2 regions of the Variovorax sp. AB1(2024) genome follow, and region 2 is predicted to be linked to the other one. Evidence: riboswitches for the same ligand, from Rfam matches in the RefSeq annotation. Region 2 holds a riboswitch; the other holds the start of a gene.
The links. Region 2 has a riboswitch for S-adenosylhomocysteine ahead of metH (methionine synthase). Riboswitches for the same ligand answer to the same signal wherever they lie in the genome.
Positions count from the first base shown of each region.

Region 1: linked by a shared signal. The riboswitch ahead of ahcY (adenosylhomocysteinase) and the one ahead of metH (methionine synthase) in region 2 are both predicted to bind S-adenosylhomocysteine.

Region 1 covers NZ_JBBHKP020000001.1:129,180-132,863, reverse strand. The annotation lists gene WIX39_RS00645 (hypothetical protein) at 1-1,732, opposite strand, end outside; S-adenosyl-L-homocysteine riboswitch at 1,925-1,994, shown strand; gene ahcY (adenosylhomocysteinase) at 2,062-3,501, shown strand; gene WIX39_RS00635 (TlyA family RNA methyltransferase) at 3,512-3,684, shown strand, end outside.
Region 2 covers NZ_JBBHKP020000001.1:1,103,675-1,107,358, forward strand. The annotation lists gene WIX39_RS05365 (esterase/lipase family protein) at 1-730, opposite strand, end outside; S-adenosyl-L-homocysteine riboswitch at 919-994, shown strand; gene metH (methionine synthase) at 1,074-3,684, shown strand, end outside.

The sequences.
Region 1 (3,684 bases), 970 kb from region 2:
TCGCGAAGCTGCCGTGGTCAGACGGGTTCGCCACGTTCACGATGTTCCAGGTGTCGACGGTGGCGCCGGGCGACACCGTGTAGGTCAGCAGCGTTGCCGAGGGGCAGGTGTCGATGCGGTAGATCGCGGCGTTGTTGCACAGGTAGAGCGTGGTGCCGCCGTTGGCAACCTGGATCTGCGTGATCGACGAATCGCCCGTGGTGGCCGTCAGGTTGATGCCCAGCCGGTTGTAGACGCCGTCGAGCGCGGCCTGCGTCTTCACCAGGGCGCGCGATGCCACGAAGGGCCGCACGCCGTAGCTCGCCGGCGTGACCTGCGCGACCGCGAACGGGAACGATCCGACCACCGTGTCCGCGGCCAGCCGGAAGCGCGCCGTGTTCACCGGGCTCGTGATGCGGCTGCTGTCGAAGACGAAGCTGCCGGGCTCGGCCGTGTCCTCGGCGAAGCTGCCCGAGGCGAGGGTGCCGCTTTCGTCCGTCATCTCGTAGCGCTTGCTGTCGAGGTTCAGCGCCAGCGTCTGCCGCGTGCCGTTGGTGGCGTACACCTTGTAGCTGCCGTTGCGCGCATCGGGCGCTGCGCCGGTGTCGATCAGGTTGAGCTGCAGGTAGCCCTGCGTGTTCGGGTTGCGCGCGCCGACGAGCACCGAGAGCAGGCCGTTCTGCATGGCGAAGTACTTGCTCGTGCCGCTGCCGTTGACGAGCCGGATGCCTTCGGGCTGCTGCGCAAACGTGCCGCCCACAGGCAGGGTCAGGCTGCCGTAGGTGCCGTCCGCGCCGGTGGACGTGCGCACCGAGTTCGCGGTGTCGATCAGGTTGCTGCCCCAGCTGCCCGTGGTCGACGCGCCGACACCGCGGGTGGTGGGCCAACTCGACGACTCGGGCAGGCCGATGCGCATGAACTGCACGGCCGGCGCCAGGTTGACGCCACCCGCGAGATAGACGTTCTGGCCGCCGATTCGCGCCATGCGGAAGTTGGCGACGTCGCTGCTGTTGGCGACGTTGGTGCCGACCCAGGTGTCGTCGGCGCCGGCCGCCACCGAATAGGTGCGCTTCGAGGCCGCAGGGCAGAGATCGATCTTGTAGATGATCGCGTCGTTGCAGATCTCCAGCACCGTGCCGCTGCCAGAGAGGCGCATGGCCAGCAGTGTCGAGTCCTGCGCGCCGCCCGGGCTGCGCGTGACGCTGAAGCGGTTATAGGTGCCGTCCAGCAGCGCCGCGGTGCTGACGAATTCGCGTGCCGCCACGAAGGGCTGCGCGGCGTAGGCCGCGGGGCTCGAGTACGCCGCTTGGAACGGGAACGCGCCGACCACCACATCCGCCGCCACGCGAAAGCGCGCCGTGTTGGCCGCCGTGGTGATGCGGCTGCTCGCGAAGACGTAGGTGCCGGGCTCGGTGAAGTCTTCGGCGGAGGTGCCGGACTCGGCCGCGCCGAGGTTGTCCGTCATCGTGTAGCTGCCGGCGTCGAAGTCGAGCGCCAGTTGCTGCTGGGTGCCGTTGGATGCATAGACGCGGTAGGTGCCGCTGCGCGCGTCGGCGCCGGCCAGTGCGGCCTTGGCCGCCTTCGCCACTTGCGCGGACTCGGGCGCGGCCGAGGCCTGCGCCTGCGGCGCGCCGCCGTCCAGGCCCGCCAGCGGCAGCCCGCTGCCCGTGGCACCGCCACCGCTGCCTCCGCCCCCGCAGGCCGCCAGCAAGGCGGCCAGTCCACAACCCGCGAGATATCTCGTCATCCTCATGTTGAGCCCTCTTCTTTGTCTGATGGGCCCGGCAGCGAGCCGGCTGGCTCCTGAACCGAACCTGAGCAAATCGTAAAAACAGGGGGCTTTAACGTTGAGGCTGGCAAATGTCAGCCGAAGAGGGCAGAAGACGCTCGAAATGCGCGCAAATCCCCGAGGTTGGCGCGGCTGTTCGCCCCGTCTACAATGCCCCGTCCCGAGGAGCGTTGCAGCGCCGCCAGGCGTGAGGCTCGGATCCACATCGCAACCACGCTCACCCGCTGTTCTCGCGGTGAGTCCTTTTCCCCGAACGCAGTGGCATCTTTCAAACCAGTTTTGTTGGAGTTCTCATGAGCGCTGTTCTCAAGCCCACCCCCGTCTCGACCGCCGACCAGGCGATCGCCGACCTGTCCCTCGCTGCCTGGGGCCGCAAGGAAATCCGCATCGCGGAAACCGAAATGCCCGGCCTGATGGCCATCCGCGAGGAGTTCGCGAAGGGCCAGGCGCTCAAGGGCGCGCGCATCACCGGCTCGCTGCACATGACCATCCAGACGGCCGTGCTGATCGAGACGCTGCAAGCCCTGGGCGCCGAAGTGCGCTGGGCCTCGTGCAACATCTTCTCGACGCAGGACCACGCCGCCGCCGCCATCGCCGAAAAGGGCACGCCGGTGTTCGCCATCAAGGGCGAGTCGCTGAAGGACTACTGGGACTACACCCACGCCATCTTCGACTTCGGTCCCAAGGGCTCGAAGGGCGAAGGCCCGAACATGATCCTGGACGACGGCGGCGACGCCACGTTGCTGATGCACCTGGGCCAGCGCGCCGAAAAAGACCAGAGCGTGCTGGCCAACCCGACCAGTGAAGAAGAACGCATCCTGTACGCCGCCATCAAGGCCAAGCTGGCTGTCGATCCGACCTGGTACACCCGCAAGTCCGCCGAGATCATCGGCGTGACCGAGGAAACGACCACCGGCGTGCACCGCCTGAACGAAATGTCGGCCAAGGGCACGCTGCTGTTCCGCGCCATCAACGTGAACGACTCGGTCACCAAGAGCAAGTTCGACAACCTGTACGGCTGCCGCGAGTCCCTGGTGGACGGCATCAAGCGCGCGACCGACGTGATGATCGCCGGCAAGGTGGCTTGCGTGGCCGGCTACGGCGACGTGGGCAAGGGCTCGGCACAGGCGCTGCGCGCGCTGTCGGCGCAAGTGTGGGTCACCGAGATCGACCCGATCAACGCCCTGCAGGCCGCGATGGAAGGCTACAAGGTCGTGACGATGGAGTACGCCGCCGACAAGGCCGACATCTTCGTGACGACCACGGGCAACAAGGACGTGATCACGCACGACACCATGGTCAAGATGAAGGACCAGGCCATCGTCTGCAACATCGGCCACTTCGACAACGAGATCGACGTCGCTTCGATCGAGAAGTACGAGTGGGAAGAAATCAAGCCGCAGGTCGACCACATCACCTTCCCGGACGGCAAGAAGATCATCCTGCTGGCCAAGGGCCGCCTCGTGAACCTGGGTTGCGGCACGGGCCACCCGAGCTTCGTGATGTCGTCGTCGTTCGCGAACCAGACCATCGCCCAGATCGAGCTGTTCACCAAGCCCGACGCCTACGAGGCCGGCAAGGTCTACGTGCTGCCCAAGCACCTCGACGAGAAGGTCGCTCGCCTGCACCTGAAGAAGGTCGGCGCCATGCTCACCGAGCTGACCGACGCGCAGGCCGCCTACATCGGCGTGGACAAGAACGGTCCGTACAAGCCGGACACGTACCGCTACTGATCGACAGCGCATGCGCGCCGATCAATTGCTGGTGGAGCGCGGCCTGGCCGCGTCGCGTTCGCAGGCCGTGCGGCTCATCGCCGGCGGCATGCGCTGGCGCGACGCGGGCACGAGCGACGCGTGGCGCAACGTCGCCAAGAACAAGGACGAAGTGCCCGAGTCGGCCGAGCTCGAGCTGGTCGA
Region 2 (3,684 bases):
GCGGCGCGTCGCTCGGGTCGAACAGGCTGAAGCCGGTCGACACGCCCGACCACGAGTAGTAGCGCACGCCGTTCACCACTGCCGCGCCGCTCTTCACGCTGCACGACGAGCCCTGCGCGGGCCGTCCCTGCGGGAACTTGGCGTCGAAGGCCGCGCCACCGGCCGTGGTCAGCGAGGCCAGCGCGTTCAGCGGGACTTCCGGCAGCTGGCTCGGGTCCTTGCCCGAGAGGAAGCCGATCACGCTGGTCAGCAGCCCCACGGCCTTGACGACCACGCCTTGCGCGATGCCGCCCTCGGGCAGCCTGGCGAGCAGGTCGGCCACCTTGGAGCCGCCGTTCGCGCCGCCCACCGAGGTGACCGACGCCACCATGTCGGGCGCCACCGCCGCCACATAGCGCACCGTGGGCGCGCCTTGGGAATGGCCGATCAGGTTGAACTTGAGCGTCGGGTTCTTTTCCAGTGCGCGGATGGTCTTGAGCTCCTGCAGCAGCTGCTCGCCGCGGATCTCCGAGGTGTTGGTACCCGAGACCTGCGCCACGTAGACCCGCGCGCCGGCGCCGGCCAGCTTGTCGGGAATGCCGTAGAAGTAGTCGACGCCCAGCAGGTTGTCGAAGCCCAGAAGACCGTGGACCAGCACGATGGGGTATCTGGTCTTCGCCTCGTCGGAGGCCGCTCGGGCCGTCACCAGCGTCGAGCCGCCGCTGGCGGCCGCGCGGGCCATGGGGGTCATTGCCATCGCCGCCGCGGCAAGCCCGCAGCAAAGAACCACATTGCACTTCATGGCCATCCGGCACTCCCTGACGTCGGTTGGAAAAAACGAACGTTCGTTCGGAAACGGTGGCCGCATTCTGTGGATGCGGGCGGGAATGGAAACTGGGGTTTTCCCCGTGGCGGGTTGAATCGCCCTAAAATGCTCGCCTTCCCAAGGAGCGTTGCAGCGGCGGGCCACAGCGGCCGGCCGTCAGGCTTGGGGCGACAACGACGCTCGCCTGTTCGACTCTTCCGCAGGTGAGGCCATGTCCCAGATTCCCGCTCCAGCTACCCCCGATTCCGCCCCCCTGGCACCCCCGCCCATGAAGCTGTCCGGCCTCGAGCCGGTCGCCATCGGCGAAGGCACGCTGTTCGTCAATATCGGCGAGCGCACCAACGTCACCGGCTCCAAGGCCTTTGCGCGGATGATCCTGAACGGCCAGTTCGAAGAGGCGCTGGCCGTGGCGCGCCAGCAGGTCGAGAACGGCGCGCAGGTGATCGACATCAACATGGACGAGGCCATGCTCGACAGCAAGGCCGCCATGGTGCGCTTCCTGAACCTCATTGCCAGCGAGCCCGACATCGCGCGCGTGCCGGTGATGGTCGACAGCTCGAAGTGGGAGGTCATCGAGGCGGGCCTGCGCTGCATCCAGGGCAAGGGCATCGTCAACTCCATCTCCATGAAGGAGGGCGTCGACAAGTTCAAGCACGAGGCCAAGCTGGTCAAGCGCTACGGCGCCGCCGCCGTGGTCATGGCCTTCGACGAGAAGGGCCAGGCCGACACCTACGCACGCAAGGTCGAGATCTGCGAGCGGGCCTACCGCATCCTGGTCGACGAGGTGGGCTTCCCGCCGGAAGACATCATCTTCGACCCGAACATCTTCGCCATTGCCACCGGCATCGAGGAACACGACAACTACGCGGTCGACTTCATCAACGCCGTGCGCTGGATCAAGGAGAACCTGCCGGGCGCCAAGGTGTCGGGCGGCGTAAGCAACGTGAGCTTCAGCTTCCGCGGCAACGACCCGGTGCGCGAGGCGATCCACACCGTGTTCCTGTACCACGCCATCAAGGCCGGCATGGACATGGGCATCGTCAACGCCGGCATGGTGGGCGTGTACGACGACCTGGAGCCGACGCTGCGCGAGCGCGTGGAAGACGTGGTGCTCAACCGCCGCCCCGACGCCGGCGAGCGCCTCGTCGAGGTGGCCGAAACCGCCAAGAGCGGCGCGAAGGACGACAGCAAGAAGCTCGAATGGCGCGGCACGCCCGAGAACCCGGTGCACGTCAACCAGCGCCTGTCGCACGCGATGGTGCACGGCATCACCGACTTCATCGTCGAGGACACCGAAGAGGCCTACCAGCAGATCCTCGCCAAGGGCGGCCGCCCGCTGCACGTGATCGAAGGCCCGCTGATGGACGGCATGAACATCGTGGGCGACCTGTTCGGCCAGGGCAAGATGTTCCTGCCGCAGGTGGTGAAGTCGGCGCGCGTCATGAAGTCGGCCGTGGCCCACCTCATTCCCTACATCGAGGAAGAAAAGCGCCAGGACGAGGCCGCGGGCCGCGACGTGCGCACCAAGGGCAAGATCATCATCGCCACCGTGAAGGGCGACGTGCACGACATCGGCAAGAACATCGTCACCGTCGTGCTCCAGTGCAACAACTTCGAAGTGGTGAACATGGGCGTGATGGTCCCGTGCCACGAAATTCTTGCCAAGGCGAAGGTCGAGGGCGCGGACATCGTGGGCCTGTCGGGCCTGATCACGCCCAGCCTCGAAGAGATGCAGTACGTGGCCGGCGAGATGCAGAAGGACGACCACTTCCGCATCAGGAAGATCCCGCTGCTCATCGGCGGCGCCACCACCAGCCGCGTGCACACGGCCGTGAAGATCGCGCCGCACTACGAAGGCCCGGTGGTCTACGTGCCCGATGCCTCGCGCAGCGTGAGCGTGGCGCAAAGCCTGCTGAGCGACCAGGCGACCGCGTACATCGACGAGATCAACGCCGACTACGAGAAGGTGCGCCAGCAGCACGCCAACAAGAAGCAAGTGCCGCTGTGGCCGCTGGCCAAGGTGCGCGCCAACAAGACGCCGATCGACTGGTCGAGCTACACGCCGCCGGTACCCAAGTTCATCGGCCGGCGCGTGTTCAGGAACTTCGACCTGACCGAGCTTGCCAAGTACATCGACTGGGGCCCGTTCTTCCAGACCTGGGACCTGGCCGGCCCGTTCCCCGCCATCCTGAAGGACGAGATCGTCGGCACCGAGGCCGTGCGCGTGTACGCCGACGGCCAGCGCATGCTCAAGCGCCTGATCGAAGGCCGCTGGCTCAGCGCGAGCGGCATCGTCGGCTTCTGGCCCGCCAACACGGTGAACGACGACGACATCGAGCTCTACACCGACGAGACGCGCAGCGAGGTCGCGCTCACCTGGTACGGCATGCGCCAGCAGACCGAGAAGCAGGTGATCGACGGCGTGATGCGCCCGAGCCGCTGCCTGGCCGACTTCGTCGCGCCCAAGGCGAGCGGCCTGAAGGACTACGTGGGCGTGTTCGCCGTGACGGCCGGCCTGGGCGTGGAGAAAAAAGAGAAGTACTTCATCGACGACCTCGACGACTACTCCGCCATCATGCTCAAGGCCCTGGCCGACCGGTTGGCCGAGGCCTTCGCCGAGTCGCTGCACCACCGCGCGCGCACCGACCTCTGGGGCTACGCGAGCGACGAAAGCCTGAGCAACGACGACATGATTGCCGAGAAATACCGCGGCATCCGCCCCGCGCCCGGCTATCCCGCCTGCCCCGACCACAGCGTGAAGCGGCCGATGTTCGACCTTCTGGGTTGCGCGGACATTGGAATGACCCTGACGGAAAGCCTCGCTATGATGCCCGCCGCCAGCGTGAGTGGTTTTTACTTAAGTCACCCCGATTCCACCT